Regions from separate parts of the Rhizobium sp. 01L410 genome, predicted to be linked through region 2. Evidence: predicted binding sites of a transcription regulator. Region 2 holds the regulator's gene; the other holds the start of a gene.
The links. The regulator LexA, encoded in region 2, represses DNA repair genes until DNA is damaged. The targets are predictions, from matches to a motif close to TGTTCNNNNTGTGTTCNG.
Positions count from the first base shown of each region.

Region 1 (8,103 bases), on a different contig from region 2:
CCGTCAGATAGAAACCGAGAACCTGAAATTCCTTCAGCAGCCGCTCCGAGGCGAGCCAGGGCGAATAAGGCGGCAGGGCGATCTTTTCCGGTCCCGACGACAGCGCGCCACCGAAGATATCGGACTGGCCGCTCAGCTTGTTTTCCTGCGCGCGCTGCGCATAGCCGAGCACGCGGTCGAGACCAGCCGAAAGCTGCGCCCGGTCGAGATTGAAGCAGTCGAAGGCGCCGGCATAGATCAGGCTTTCGAGCACGCGGCGGTTCACCTGGCGCGGATCGATGCGCAGGCAGAAATCCTCGATACTGGAAAACGGCTTGTCGCCGCGCACCGAGACAATGTGTTCAACGGCGTTTTCGCCGACGCCCTTGAGCGCCGCCAGCGCGTAATAGATCCGCTCCTCGCCGGTTTCAAAATGCCGGAACGACGTCTGGACCGAGGGCGCGATCACGTCGATGCCGAGGCGCTTGGCATCCTGGCGGAAGTCGTTGACCTTGTCGGTGTTCGACATATCGAGCGTCATCGAGGCGGCGAGGAACTCGACCGGATAATGCGCCTTCATATAGGCCGTCTGGTAGGAGACGATGGCGTAAGCGGCGGCGTGCGACTTGTTGAAGCCGTAATTGGCAAACTTGGCGAGCAGTTCGAAGATGTTGTCGGCCTGCGGCTTCGACACGCCGTTCTTGACGGCGCCGCTGACGAAGCGCTCGCGCTGCTGGTCCATCTCGGCCTTGATCTTCTTACCCATGGCGCGGCGCAGAAGGTCAGCTTCACCCAGTGAGTAGCCGGAGAGAACCTGAGCGATCTGCATGACCTGCTCCTGGTAGACGATAACACCCTGGGTTTCCTTCAGCAGGTAGTCAATGGTCGGATGGATCGACTCGACCTCTTCCTCGCCATGCTTGCGGGCATTGTAGGTCGGGATGTTTTCCATCGGGCCCGGGCGGTAGAGCGCAACCAGCGCGATGATGTCCTCGATGCAGTCGGGTTTCATGCCGATCAGCGCCTTGCGCATGCCGGCACTTTCCACCTGGAACACGCCGACCGTTTCGCCGCGCGACAGCATCTCGTAGGTCTTCTTGTCATCGAGCGGGATCGAGGCGAGATCGACCTTGATGCCGCGCTTGGCGACGAAATCGACGGCGACCTTCAGAACGGTCAGCGTCTTCAGGCCGAGGAAGTCGAACTTCACCAGGCCGGCCTGTTCCACCCACTTCATGTTGAACTGGGTGACCGGCATGTCGGAGCGCGGATCGCGATACATCGGCACCAGCTTCGACAGCGGACGGTCGCCGATGACGATACCGGCGGCATGGGTCGAGGCATGGCGGTAGAGGCCTTCGATCTTCTGGGCGATGTCGAGCAGACGGGCGACGACAGGCTCCTTGGCCGCCTCTTCCTGCAGCTTCGGCTCCTCCTCGATCGCCTTCGACAGCGGCGTCGGATTGGCCGGGTTGTTCGGCACCAGCTTGCAGATCTTGTCGACCTGGCCATAGGGCATTTCGAGCACGCGGCCGACGTCGCGAAGGGCGGCGCGCGCCTGCAGCGAACCGAAGGTGATGATCTGCGCCACCTGCTCGCGGCCGTATTTCTTCTGCACGTAGCGGATCACCTCTTCGCGGCGATCCTGGCAGAAGTCGATATCGAAGTCGGGCATCGACACGCGATCGGGATTGAGGAAGCGTTCGAACAGCAGCGAGAAGCGCAGCGGATCGACGTCGGTAATCGTCAGGGCGTAGGCAACCAGCGAGCCCGCACCGGAACCGCGGCCCGGGCCGACCGGAATATCCTGCAGCTTGGCCCATTTGATGAAGTCGGCAACGATCAGGAAGTAGCCGGGGAACTTCATCTTCTCGATGACGCTGAGCTCGAATTCGAGCCGGTCGCGATAGTCCTTCTCCTCGTAGCCCGGCGACATTCCGAGCGTCGCCAGACGCATATCGAGGCCTTCGACGGCCTGGCGGCGCAATTCGCCGGATTCGGCGCGATCGGCTTCGTCGGCGTCGTCGCTGGCGCCGGTAAAGCGCGGCAGGATCGGCTTGCGGGTCTGCAGAACGAAGGAGCAGCGCCTTGCGATCTCCAGCGTGCTTTCCAGCGCCTCCGGCAGATCGGCAAACAGCTTGGTCATCTCCGTCCGGCTCTTCAGATAGTGATCCGGAGTCAGTCGGAAGCGGCTGTCGTCGGAGACGATGGCGTTGTGCGCCACGGCCATCAGGGCGTCATGCGCGTCATAATCGTCCCGCGCCGGGAAGAAGGCTTCGTTGGTCGCCACCAGCGGCAGATCGTGCTCGTAGGCAAGGCCGATCATCTTCTGCTCGTGGCGCTTGTCGTAGGTGCCGTGGCGCTGCAACTCGACATAGAGCCGGTCGCCAAACAACGCCTTGAGACGCAACAGGCGCGAAACCGCCGGCGCCATATGCCCCTGCTTCAGGGCCATATCGATGGGGCCGCCAAGCGAACCGGTGAGCGCGATCAGACCCTCGGTTCCGGCCTCCTCGAGCCAGGAGGCGCGGACGTGGACCGCCTGGTTGTCTTCGCCGCCGAGATAGGCGCGGCTCACCAGATCGACGAGACGCTCGTAACCGGCAGCTGTTGCCGCCAGCACGACGATCGCAGGCAGTTTGCCCATCATCTGCTGGCCGCCGCGTTTTTCAACTTCCAGCCCGTCTTCCATATCGACGGAGATCTGGCAGCCGATGATCGGCTGCAGCCCCTCGTCCATCGCCTTCTGGGCGAACTCGAGGGCGACGAAGAGATTGTTGGTATCGGTGATGGCAATCGCCGGCTGGCTGTCGCCCGAAGCCTTGTAGAGGATCTTCTTCAGCGGCAGCGCACCCTCGAGCAGCGAATAGGCCGAGTGTACGCGCAGATGAACGAAACCCGGCGTCCCGCCGATAAATCCGCCCTCTGCATCCGCCATGACACGTCCCTTCAATCGCCCGTATGAATCGGTGCCATTGTCGGTCCTGGCCGTGGAGATGTCCAGAAGAAGTCCCTGCCCGGAACCGCATGGCAGCCATGCGGTCCCCTGAAAAATTACATAGCCATCAGAATCAGAGAGAAGCTGGCAACAAACATTGCGATGGAGGTGAATGCTGCGACGTCACGGATCATGTCAGTCATTTGGCTCTCCTTTACTCGTTATGTTTTTAGTTTGTTCCGCTATTGTTCCGTTGTCAACAGGATTGTTTTCTGTTTGGTTAACGCGGAACCGGAGAGAAACATGCGCCTGACCATCCTTGCCGCCGCCCTGCTTTCGGCCCAGGCCGCTATTGCCGCAGACATCGGTCCCGCCCACATCGTCGATGCGGCCGTGGGCGACTGGAACGGCGACGGCAAGCCCGATCTGGCAGTGCTTGCCGAGGCTGCGGCGGATGCCGAAGACGATCAGCTCGGCATCTACATCTATCTGCGCGACGACCACGATCTGCTGCGGCTTGCGGCCAGCGCACCTGGCAAGATCTGGGGCAGCACGGCTGTGGACGGGATCTACGGCCAGGAGCCGTCGATCAAGGCCGCCGGGAAATCGTCGATCGCCGTCCATTCGCAGAACAGCGCCATCGGCCGGGACCGCTGGGAACAGACGCTGACGCTCGCATATCGCAACGGCCAGTTCGTCGTCGCCGGCTATACCTATAGCCATTACGATACGCTCGAGCCGGATGCCGGCGGCACCTGCGACTACAATGCGCTGACGGGCAAATTGCAGAAAGGAGGCAAGGATCAGACATCGGAGCCGCGCGTTATCGCCATTACCGACTGGAAGGACGAAACCGGCCAGTCGATCTGCGGCAACTGACGCTTGTTCTCTTTTTGTTCTTTACAAATATCGTTGCGTCTGCGAGACATATCGCAGGAGGCGCGGCATGTATCTCACTCTCTTGAACGACTTTATCGTCGAGGCAAAATCGCAGACCTATGTCGGCGGCGGGGAAAAGATCGCGGCCTGCCGGCCGGGATCGCAGGATATCGGCTATGAGCGCGGCGAATGGCGCTATCTCGACAGCTATTTCGGCGGCACCGATTTCGCCGGCCAGGAAACCGTCTGGCTGAACGGCGAGCCCGTCTGGGCGATGAACTACTTCGGCCACATCATCGAGCCGCGACTGATTGACGGCAGCCGCGCCGGGGCCGTGATCAAGGCAGCGCTGTCTGCGCTTTACAGCGGTGAAAAACGCTTTCTCGGCGGCATGGAATATGAGCACGAGTTCGGCCTGTATATCGACCGAAGCGAGGGCGATTGCGGGCATTTCCGCGGCATGGAAATGATTGTCGTCGAAGAACGGCGCGCTTACGAGCTCGATTATCGCGGCGGTCTGATCCGCCTTTAGAATTCGACGACCTTGCCGTCGGTGATTGTCACACGGCGGTCCATGCGCGCGGCAAGATCGTGATTGTGGGTGGCGATCAGGGCAGCGAGACCGGACTGGCGAACCAGCGCTTCCAGCGCGTCGAAGACGTAGTTGGCGGTTTCCGGGTCGAGATTGCCGGTCGGCTCGTCAGCGAGAAGCAGGCTCGGCGCGTTGGCAACTGCGCGGGCGATCGCCACGCGCTGCTGCTCGCCGCCGGAGAGCTCGCCCGGGCGATGGGCGCCGCGATGGCCGATGCGCATGTATTCGAGGAGCTGCTGGGCTCGAACCGCGGCTTCCTTGCGCGCCAGGCCCGAAATCATCTGCGGCATCATGATGTTTTCCTGTGCCGAGAATTCCGGCAGCAGATGATGGAATTGATAGACGAAGCCGATCTCGCTGCGGCGGATCGCCGTGCGCTTGTCATCGGAGAGCCCGTTGCAGGCATGGCCGTTGATGCTGACCTCGCCGTCGTCAGGATGTTCCAGCAGACCTGCCAGATGCAGCAGCGTCGACTTGCCGGTACCCGACGGTGCGACGAGAGCGACGATTTCGCCGCTGTGCAGCGTGAAATCCGCGCCCTTCAGAATGGAGAGCACCGTATCGCCCTGCCCGTAGTGACGCTCGACGCCGGAAAGCTTGAGAACGACATTGCGTTTCATGGAGTTCAGCATTCCTTATTCGTAGCGTAGCGCTTGCACCGGATCGAGGCGCGAGGCGCGCCAGGCCGGGAAGATGGTCGCAAGGAAGGACAGCGTCAGCGCCATGATCACGACAGAGGTCGTCTCGCTGACGCTCATCTGTGCCGGCAGCTGGCTGAGGAAATAGAGCTGCGGATTGAAGAGAATGGTGCCGGTGATCCAGGAGAAGAACTGGCGGATCGACTCGATATTGATGCAGACGACAACGCCGAGCAGAACGCCTGCCAGCGTGCCGACGATGCCGATTGCGGCGCCGGTCATGAAGAAGATGCGCATGATCGCACCGGAGCTGGCGCCCATGGTGCGCAGGATGGCGATATCGCTGCCCTTGTCCTTCACCAGCATGATCAGGCCGGAGATGATGTTCAGCGCCGCGACCAGAACGATCAGCGTCAGGATCATGAACATGACGTTGCGCTCGACCTGCAGCGCGGAGAAGAAGGTCTGGTTGCGCTGGCGCCAGTCGGTGATGGCGATCTGGCGGCCCGCGGCAGCCTCCACCTTCGGCCTCAGATTGTCGATATCATCGGGATTATTGGCGAAGAGCTCGATCGACTGCACCAGCCCTTCGGAATTGAAATAGAGCTGCGCCTCTTCAAGCGGCATATAGATGATGGCGGAATCATATTCCGACATGCCGATCTCGAAGATACCCGATATGGTGTAGGACTTGACGCGCGGATTGACGCCCATCGGCGTCACATCGCCTTCCGGCGAAATCAGCGTGATCGTATCGCCTGCCTGCAGCCCCAACTGGTTGGCCATGCCGGAGCCGATCAACACGCCCTGCCCGGACATGAAGCCGACCAGATCGCCGGACTTGATGTTGTCGGAGACGGTTTTGAGCTTGGTCAGGTCTTCGGAGCGGATACCACGCACCAGCGCGCCGCTGCCCGCCCCACCCTGGCCTGACGCCAGCGTCTGGCCCTCGACCAGCGGCAGCGCCATGCGGATACCGGGCACGGCGGCGAATTTCTCCGTCAGTGCCGCATAATCGGTGAACGGCGCATCGACCGGCTGGACGATCATGTGGCCATTGATGCCCAAGATGCGGGAGATCAGCTCGGTGCGGAACCCGTTCATGACGGCCATGACGATGATCAGCGTCGCGACGCCGAGCATGATGCCGACGAAGGAGAAGCCGGCGATCACCGAAATGAAGGCTTCCTTGCGCCGGGCGCGCAGATAGCGCCAGGCGACCATGCGTTCGAAGGTGGAAAATGGCTTACTCGCCGAACCGAAACCGGATTTGGAACCCCGCTGGTCCACTGCTGCGTCTGCCATTTCGCCTCCGATATCAGCCCAAGAGCTTGTTGATCGCCGCGTCGATCGTCATCGTTTCGCGGGCGCCCGTCTTGCGGTCCTTGACTTCGACTTCGCCGTTCGCGACCGCGCGCGGGCCGGCAATGATCTGAACCGGAACGCCGATCAGGTCTGCCGTCGCGAATTTCGTTCCGGCACGATCGTCGGTATCGTCATAAAGGACGTCCTTGCCGGCCTTGGAGAGCGCGGCATAGATCTTTTCGCAGGCGCTGTCGCAAGCGGCGTCGCCGGCCTTCATGTTGATCACGATCGCATCGAACGGCGCGACGGAGGCCGGCCAGATGATTCCGTTCTCATCATGCGATGCTTCGATGATGGCGGGAACAAGGCGTGTCGGGCCGATGCCGTAAGAACCCATGTGAACATTGTGTTCCTTGCCGTCAGGTCCCTGGACCTTGGCGCCCATCGGGTCGGAATATTTGGTGCCGAAATAGAAGATATGACCGACTTCGATGCCGCGCGCAGAGAGCCTGTCGCTCTCGGGGATGGCGTCGAAGGCGGCTTCGTCGTGCATTTCCGAGGTGGCGGCGTAGACCGACGTCCACTTCTTGAAGATCGCATCCAGACCGGCGACATCGTCGAAATCGGTATCGACGGCTGGGATGTCAAAATTCACGAAGTCCTTGTGGCTGTAGACTTCGGATTCGCCGGTGTCGGCGAGGATGATGAATTCGTGGCTGAGGTCGCCGCCGATCGGGCCGGTATCGGCGCGCATCGGAATGGCACGCAGGCCGAGACGATCGAAGGTGCGCAGGTAGGCGGCGAACATCTTCTTATAGGAGTGCTCGGCGCCTTCGCGCGTTAGGTCGAAGGAATAGGCATCCTTCATCATGAACTCGCGCGAGCGCATGGTGCCGAAACGCGGACGGATCTCGTCGCGGAACTTCAGCTGGATATGATAGAGGTTCAGCGGCAGGTCCTTGTAGGACTTGACGTAGGACCGGAAGATGTCGGTGACCATCTCTTCATTGGTCGGGCCGTAGAGCATAGGACGATCCTGGCGGTCCTTGATGCGCAGCATTTCCTTGCCATAGGCGTCGTAGCGGCCGCTTTCCTGCCAGAGCTCGGCAGACTGCAGCGTCGGCATCGACAGCTCGATGGCGCCGGAGCGGTTCTGCTCCTCGCGGATGATGTTGTTCACCTTGTCGAGGACGCGCTTGCCGAGCGGCAGCCAGGAATAGATGCCCTGCGACTGCTGGCGGATCATGCCGGCGCGCAGCATCAGCCGGTGGGAGACGATTTCCGCCTCCTTGGGGTTTTCCTTCAGGATGGGCAGGAAGTAGCGGGACAGACGCATGACGGATTCCAGAGCAGTTGGGATTCCACATCAATCGCGGAATCGACGGCAATCGTTAACAGTGGCAGCGTTCATATCTGCTTCGCAGCCGGAAAGAAACCCGCGCGATACGCAAGCAGCCTTCCGCAGACGCAAGTTGGCGTCCGGAAAACGCGAATGCAGAAAAAATCGCGTGTTTATAAGGGCTTGCATCAAAATCTTGTCAACAGGAATTTTTTACCCGACTGTAGCAAAAATGCAAAAAAAGCTGGTGACAAAGCCCATTCTTTGAGCTAGTTTCAGCTCACAAAACAGGCAAGGAGATAAATTCTTGCCAACTCGCGGTCAAGTCTTGGGAGGATCAGATCTTAGGCGCGCTTGTCGCAGCCCCGGTAACGGTTACGGATCACGCGATACTTAAAACAAGGCTTTTAGCCTTGTTTTTTTTTGGTTTTTC
Region 1 covers NZ_JBFTST010000015.1:55,749-63,851, forward strand. Annotated here, with positions in the region: gene dnaE (DNA polymerase III subunit alpha) at 1-2,917, opposite strand, end outside; gene AC1DV9_RS25795 (hypothetical protein) at 3,221-3,796, shown strand; gene AC1DV9_RS25800 (DUF5680 domain-containing protein) at 3,864-4,328, shown strand; gene AC1DV9_RS25805 (ABC transporter ATP-binding protein) at 4,325-5,008, opposite strand; gene AC1DV9_RS25810 (lipoprotein-releasing ABC transporter permease subunit) at 5,024-6,331, opposite strand; gene proS (proline--tRNA ligase) at 6,345-7,667, opposite strand.
Region 1: the regulator LexA is predicted to act here: its motif matches at 3,142-3,159, upstream of dnaE (DNA polymerase III subunit alpha).

Region 2 (8,103 bases):
GCTGGCGCGGACGGCCGATACGCTGCTGCGGATCCTCGATCATCTCGTTCCACTGCGCGATCCAGCCGACGGTGCGGGCGAGAGCGAAGAGAACCGTGAACATGGTCGTGGGGAAGCCAAGAGCCTTCAGCGTGATGCCCGAATAGAAGTCGATGTTCGGGTAGAGCTTCTTCTCGATGAAATACTCGTCGGTGAGCGCGATGCGCTCGAGTTCCATCGCCACTTCGAGAAGCGGATCGTCCTTGATGCCGAGTTCGCCGAGAACTTCATGCGTCGTCTTCTGCATGATCTTGGCGCGCGGATCGTAGTTCTTGTAGACGCGGTGACCGAAGCCCATCAGGCGGAACGGATCGTTCTTGTCCTTGGCGCGTGCGACATATTCAGGGATGCGGTCGACCGAGCCGATTTCCGAGAGCATGTTGAGGGCAGCTTCATTGGCGCCGCCGTGGGCAGGGCCCCAGAGGCAGGCAATGCCGGCCGCGATGCAGGCGAACGGGTTCGCACCCGAAGAGCCGGCGAGACGAACGGTCGAGGTCGAAGCGTTCTGCTCGTGGTCGGCGTGCAGGATGAAGATGCGGTCCATGGCGCGGGAGAGAACCGGATTGACCGTGTACTCTTCGCACGGAACGGCAAAGCACATACGCAGGAAGTTCGACGCATAGTCGAGGTCGTTCTTCGGGTAAACGAAGGGCTGACCGATGTGATACTTGTAGGCCATGGCGGCCAGCGTCGGCATCTTGGCGATCATGCGCAGCGAAGCGACCATGCGCTGGTGCGGATCGGTGATGTCGGTCGAGTCGTGGTAGAAGGCCGAAAGCGCGCCGACACAGCCGCACATGACGGCCATCGGGTGGGCATCGCGGCGGAATCCGGTGAAGAAGCGGCTCATCTGCTCGTGCACCATGGTGTGGTGCGTGACGCGGTAATCGAAGTCCTTCTTCTGCGCTGCGGTCGGGAGTTCGCCGTAGAGCAGCAGATAGCAGACTTCGAGGAAGTCGCCGTGCTCGGCGAGCTGCTCGATCGGATAGCCGCGGTGCAGCAGAACGCCTTCATCGCCATCGATGTAGGTGATCTTCGATTCACAGGATGCGGTCGAGGTAAAACCAGGATCGTACGTGAAGGAACCGGTGTTCTTGTAGAGTGCGCCGATATCGATGACATCAGGCCCAATCGTTCCGCTCTTTACGGAAAGATTGGCGGACTTGTCGCCGATTTTGATTGTTGCGCTTTGATCCGTCATTCTGATCCTCCAAATTGGCGGCGGCGCCATAAAAGCGCCATAGGGTTAAGCGTCCGCTCAGATTGCTATATGATAGCGCGCCTAATGCCAAGTTACCGTGACGCCATTTTGTGCATCGCAGTATCAACTTTTAGGCACTCCTGCGATGCCGTAAACGCATAGCGGAAGCCGATGATTTATTTAGGCTTTTTGCACTCACGTTTTTTCATCATTTTTCAATCGATTATTGTTGCTGAAACGCGCGCAGGGTTGCATTCTGGTTGTATTCTATCGGGTCATCAGGCTCTTTGCATGCCGGAGTTGAAAACCAGCGACGTCAGCACGATCACCATCGGTGCCGCGGCCAAATTGCCGCAGACGCCGCTGATGCCGCCTGCAGCAGGCTCTCTCTTCGCACCTGTTAATCTAGGTCACCGCCGGCAGCTTTCTATTCATGCTCTTCGGTCGCTGCAGCGCCGTGTTGCGCAAAGCCTGCCGGCCTGCGCTGTCGAAGAACTGGCTTATGGCGGCCGCATGTTGTTTGCGCCGGTGGCGCTCGGACTGGGCTCCGTTCTCTGGTTTGCCTGCGGCGCAGACATTTCACCGGCTGTGCCGCTTTCATGCGCAATCGCGCTACTTCTGCTGCTCGCAGTGATGGATCGCGGCCGAGAGTGGAGCCGGATCTGCCTAGTCTCCATGATGTTGATCGCTGTCGGCATCCTCGCTGCACAATTCGAGACCTGGAGAGCCGGTACTGTCGTTCTCGATTCGGCGGTAACGACAACGCTGACAGGCCGGGTCGAGCGCCGGGAAAGCGATGGCCGCGGCGGCTGGCGGTATCTGCTGGCGCTCAAGGCGACGGAGAACCCGGCGCTGAAACGGCCGCCAGAGCAGGTGACTGTGATTGCACGCGGCCAGAAAGCGGAGTTCGAAACCGGGACTTGGCTGAAGGGTCGGGCAAGGCTGACGCCGCCCTCAGGCCCCGCTCTTCCCGGCCTCAACGACTTTTCGTTTGGTGCCTATTTCGACGGCGTCGGTGGCAACGGTTTCTTTTATGGTGCCCCTGCCGTGGTGCCAGCGGCCGAACCCGAGCCCTCATCGATGCAGGATCGCGCGCTTGAATGGCTCTACCGTCTGAGAAGCGGCATCGGCGATCGTATCAGAGGTATCCTGCCGGGGGATACCGGCGCTTTTGCCGCCGCGCTGGTCACAGACGAGCGTCGCGCCATTTCGAGTGGGACGACTGAGGCGCTGCGCCAATCCGGGCTTGCGCATATCATTGCCATTTCCGGTCTCAACATGGCGCTGTCGGCAGGCATCTTCTTCGTCGGCTTCCGCACCGTGCTCAGCCTGTTTCCGGCTGTCGTCCAGGCCTATCCCGTCAAGAAGATCGCCGCAGCCGGTGCGCTTGCCGCCGTCACCGCCTATTTCCTGATCTCGGGCTTCGCCGTCTCCGCCGAACGCGCCTTTATCATGATGGCAATCATGCTGGCGGCGGTCTTCTTCGACCGGCCGTCGATCAGTCTGCGCAACGTAGCCTTATCGGCGCTCGTGATCATTGTCCTCTCACCCTCGGAGATCATGGGGCCAAGCTTCCAGATGTCCTTCGCCGCGACACTGGCCCTCGTCGCCGGCTATGCGCTCTGGAAGGAGAGGCCGGTGCGCGACCGGCCCTTCGCAAAGTTTCGCGCCGTCAGGATGCTGTCTTCCGCCGCTGCGTTCTTCGGCGGCATCCTGCTGACCTCCGTCATCGGCGGCTTCTCGACTGCATTGTTCTCGGTCGAGCACTTCCACCGGCTGACGGCCTATGGCCTGCCAGCCAATCTCGCCGCCATGCCGATCATCTCCTTCATCATCATGCCGTTCGGCCTCATTGCCATGCTGCTGATGCCCTTCGGCCTCGATGCATGGGCGTGGCAGGTGACGGGCTTCGGGCTCGATCTGGTGATCGCCATCGCCAGGACGGTTGCCTCATGGGGCGGCGATATCGGCGTCGGGCGCCTGGCGTCTTGGTACTTTCCCGCGGCGGTGACAGGTTTCCTGCTGCTGACTTTGCTGCGCAGCCGCATGCGCCATCTCGGCACCGCGATCTTGATGGCATCGACGACAGCCGCCGCGATGTTTGGAGGTCCTCCGCCGCCGAAAATCGTGATTGCCGAGGACGGGAGCATGGCGGGCATCGTCAGCGACAACGGCCTCGCCACCAATCGCGAACGGCCACCGGGCTTCATCTTTGATCAATGGAGGCGCGCGCTGGTGCTCGATGAGCATCTACCACCGGCGTTCCCGGCGCTGCCGGATATTCCCATCGCACCGCGCGGTGAAAGGCTGAAACTGACGGAGACACAGCAGAACGACACCATGAACGCGATCAAGGCGAGTGCGACGGGCGAGCGCTTCTCATGCGTGAAAAATGCCTGGTGTACGGCGAAGCTCGACAACGGTTCGATCCTGACCGTGGTCGAGAATGCGGCGTTCCTTGGCCCAGCCTGCGACATATCCGATATCGTCGTCACACCGATTCGCCTGCGCCTCGATACCTGCCGCTCAGGCGCCATGCTTTTCACCGGGGAGACATTGCGGAAGACAGGCGCTGTCGAGCTTCGTTTCCCCAATGGGATCGCCGAAATCACCACATCATTCGAGGGTCTCGATCGTCCCTGGACCCGCCACCGCGCCTATGACTGGCGCAGTGGAGCTTTTGGTGAAAGCGAACCGCTCAGTGATAGCGGCGGATAAGGCCGACGAGTTTGCCCTGAACCTTGACGCGGTCAGGTCCAAAAATGCGGGTTTCGTAAGCCGGGTTGGCAGCTTCGAGCGCAATGGACGCGCCCTTGCGGCGGAAGCGCTTCAGTGTTGCCTCTTCGTCATCGACGAGCGCAACGACGATATCACCGGCATTGGCGGTATTGGTGTTGCGGATGATGACCGTGTCGCCGTCGAAGATGCCGGCCTCGATCATGGAGTCGCCCTTGACCTCAAGAGCATAGTGCTCACCGTTTCCGAGCATGTCGGCGGGAACTGTAATGTCGTGGGTGTTCTGCTGGATCGCCGAAATCGGCACACCGGCTGCGATCCGGCCCATGACCGGCACGGAGATCGACGTGTGATTGTCCTCGTTCGCCGGCTTCGGCGGCGCGACCGGCTGCGGCTTGCCGAGGCTGCCTTCGATGACGCTCGGCGAGAATCCGCGGCGCGGCTGAATGCTCGGGCTGTAGGCTTCCGGAAGCTTGATGACCTCGAGTGCGCGCGCCCTGTTCGGTAGGCGGCGAATGAAACCGCGCTCTTCCAACGCGGTGATCAGGCGATGGATGCCCGACTTGGAAGCCAGGTCGAGCGCGTCCTTCATTTCGTCGAAGGACGGCGGTACGCCGGACTCCTTCATCCGCTCGTGAATGAAGAGGAGAAGCTCCTGTTGTTTGCGCGTCAGCATCGAAGTCTTTCCCCAGATTCGTGAAACAAAGCCAGAACGGACACTATATGTTCCATATGTGTTCCGCAAGTGCCTAAATATTGGTAAAACTTCCGATGATTTTTCGTCGTTTTTGAAAGTTTATTTGCCGGATTGGTGATCCACGCTTGCGCTTTGCCGGGCAGGGCGTGCAAATCTCTGCCGGCTTCACCGGAGGGAACCGCCATGACGCATCCGCTCGATCATCTGGTACTGCCCGTCACCCATATAGATGTTGCCCGCGAGCGACTCGGCCGTCTCGGTTTCACCGTCGCGGCCGATGGCCGTCATCCGTTCGGAACGGAGAATGCCTGCGTCTTCCTTGCCGACAGGACCTATCTCGAACCGCTCGGTGTCGCCAACCAGGCGGAGTGCGACGCGGCCGTCGCGAAGGGCAACAGCTTCGTCGCCCGCGATCAGGCCTTCCGCTTCCGCTGCGGCGATGACGGCTTTTCGGCTGTTGTCTTCGGCACCGATGATGCCGATGCGGACAAGGCTTCCTATGACGGCGCACAGCTGAGCGGCGGTGATATGGTCGAATTCTCGCGGCCGATCGTCATGCCCGACGGAACACAGGCGACAGGCGCCTTCAAGCTCGCCTTTGCCGCCGATCTCCGGGCACCCGATGTCTTCTTCTTCGCCTGCCAGCGGATCAACGCCTTTCCGGCCGATCGCAAGGCACTGGAAACCCATGCAAACGGCGTCACCGGCATCAGCGAGATTGCCCTGAGCGCTGAGGATCCGCAGGCCTTCGCTGAATTTCTGGAGACGGCCAGCGGTGGAGTGGAGCCTAAGGAGGCGGCACTCGGCCTATCCTTCGAATTGCCGAACGGGAGACTTTCCATCTTCTCGAACGAGGGCATGGAGGCCTATTTCGATGCCGAGCCACTTGTCACCGATAACGGCCTCAGGGCGCGCGCAATCGTCTTTTCGGTCGGTGATCTGGCCGTGACAGCGGCGCATTTGGCTGCTAACGGGATCACCCATGTCAGTATGAACAATCGTCTGCTGGTGAAGCCGGCGCCGGGACAAGGCGCAATCTTTGCCTTCGAGGAGACCCAATGACAAATACCAATGCAGAAGTCGTCGCCGGCGAGGGTGCTGGACGCGTTACTTTTTCGAATACGGGCAAGCTGTCGCTGATCGCCGGTCCTTGCCAGATGGAAAGCCGCGACCATGCTTTCATGGTCGCCGGTGTTCTGAGCGAACTCTGCAAGTCGCTCGGTATCGGCCTCGTGTATAAGTCGTCTTTCGACAAGGCGAACCGCACATCGCTTTCTGCCGAGCGCGGCATCGGTCTTGAAAAGGCGCTCGAAGTCTTCTCCGATCTGAAGAAGGAATTCGGCTTTCCTGTTCTGACCGATATCCACACGGAAGAGCAGTGCGAGCAGGTGGCAACCGTCGCCGACATCCTGCAGATCCCGGCCTTCCTCAGCCGCCAGACGGACCTTCTCGTTGCTGCCGCCAAGACCGGCCGGATCGTCAACGTCAAGAAGGGCCAGTTCCTGGCGCCCTGGGACATGAAGAATGTCCTCGCCAAGCTGAATGCCAGCGGCAATCCGAACATCCTGCTCTGCGAACGCGGTGCCTCCTTCGGGTACAACACACTGGTATCGGACATGCGCTCGCTGCCAATCATGGCTGCACTTGGCGCCCCTGTTATCTTCGACGCCACGCATTCCGTGCAGCAGCCGGGCGGGCAGGGCGGTTCGAGCGGCGGCCAGCGCGAATTCGTCGAGACCCTGGCGCGTGCCGCCGTTGCCGTCGGTGTCGCGGGTGTCTTCGTCGAAACGCACGAAGACCCGGACAACGCGCCGTCCGACGGACCGAATATGGTCTATCTGAAGGACATGCCGCGGCTTCTCGAAAAGCTTCTCGCCTTCGACGCCATCGCGAAAGCGGCCTGACGTTCAAAAGGCTGACATGATCCTGTAATAGGCCTCGAATGAGGCTGGAAACGAAGGCATGTTAGGCGGCTCAAAAACGGCCATTGTAATTTGCGTGCCTTCGATTAAGACGATTTCAAACGATTTATCCCACCCACCGAGCAGGAAGAAACCCATGACTGCAATTACCGATATCATCGCCCGCGAGATTCTCGATAGCCGTGGCAACCCCACCGTCGAGGTCGACGTTTATCTGGAAGATGGCAGCATGGGCCGCGCGGCTGTTCCGTCGGGTGCCTCGACCGGCGCGCACGAAGCCGTCGAAGTTCGCGATGGCGGCAAGCGCTATCTCGGCAAGGGTGTTGAAAAGGCTGTCGAAGCCGCCAACACCGAGATCTTTGACGCCATCGGTGGTATCGACGCCGAAAACCAGATCCAGATCGACAACATCATGATCGAATTGGACGGCACGCCGAACAAGTCGCGTCTCGGCGCCAACGCCATCCTCGGCGTTTCGCTCGCTGTCGCCAAGGCTGCCGCCGAAGCTGCCGGCCTGCCGCTCTATCGTTACGTCGGTGGCGCTTCGGCCCACCTGCTGCCGGTTCCGATGATGAACATCATCAACGGCGGTGCCCATGCAGATAACCCGATCGACTTCCAGGAATTCATGATCCTGCCTGTCGGCGCCGACTCGATCCGTGAAGCCGTCCGCATGGGTTCGGAAGTCTTCCACGTCCTCAAGAAGGAACTCTCGGCTCAGGGCCACAACACCAACGTCGGCGACGAAGGCGGTTTTGCACCGGGTCTGAAGAGCGCGCCTGAAGCCCTCGATTTCATCATGAAGTCGATCGAAAAGGCTGGCTACAAGCCGGGCGAAGACATCTATCTCGGCCTCGACTGCGCCTCGACCGAATTCTTCAAGGACGGCAAGTACGTTCTCGAAGGCGAAGGCCGCACGCTGGAGCCGGGCGCAATGGCCGAATACCTGGCGCAACTCGCTGCCCGGTACCCGATCATCTCGATCGAAGACGGCATGGCTGAAGACGATTGGGACGGCTGGAAGGCCCTGACCGATCTGGCCGGCAAGAAGGTTCAGCTGGTCGGCGACGATCTCTTCGTCACCAATTCGGCCCGCCTGCGCGACGGCATCAAGATGGGCGTTGCCAACTCCATCCTCGTCAAGGTCAACCAGATCGGCTCGCTGACGGAAACCCTCGACGCCGTCAACACTGCGCACAAGGCAGCCTACACCGCCGTCATGTCGCACCGTTCGGGCGAAACCGAAGATTCCACGATTGCCGATCTCGCGGTTGCCACCAACTGCGGTCAGATCAAGACCGGCTCGCTGTCGCGCTCGGATCGTCTTGCAAAGTACAACCAGCTGATCCGCATCGAAGAGGGCCTCGGCCCGCAGGCCCGCTACGCCGGCCGCTCGATCATCCGCGGCTGATAGCCGTTAGCGATCAATGCCTTGAAACCCGCGCTTCACCGGCGCGGGTTTTTTCTTGCTCGCAAGAATTCATAGTCAACGGACGGTTAATCTCTGA
Region 2 covers NZ_JBFTST010000008.1:94,166-102,268, reverse strand. Annotated here, with positions in the region: gene gltA (citrate synthase) at 1-1,240, opposite strand, end outside; gene AC1DV9_RS18475 (ComEC/Rec2 family competence protein) at 1,607-3,958, shown strand; gene lexA (transcriptional repressor LexA) at 3,939-4,652, opposite strand; gene AC1DV9_RS18465 (VOC family protein) at 4,857-5,735, shown strand; gene kdsA (3-deoxy-8-phosphooctulonate synthase) at 5,732-6,577, shown strand; gene eno (phosphopyruvate hydratase) at 6,732-8,006, shown strand.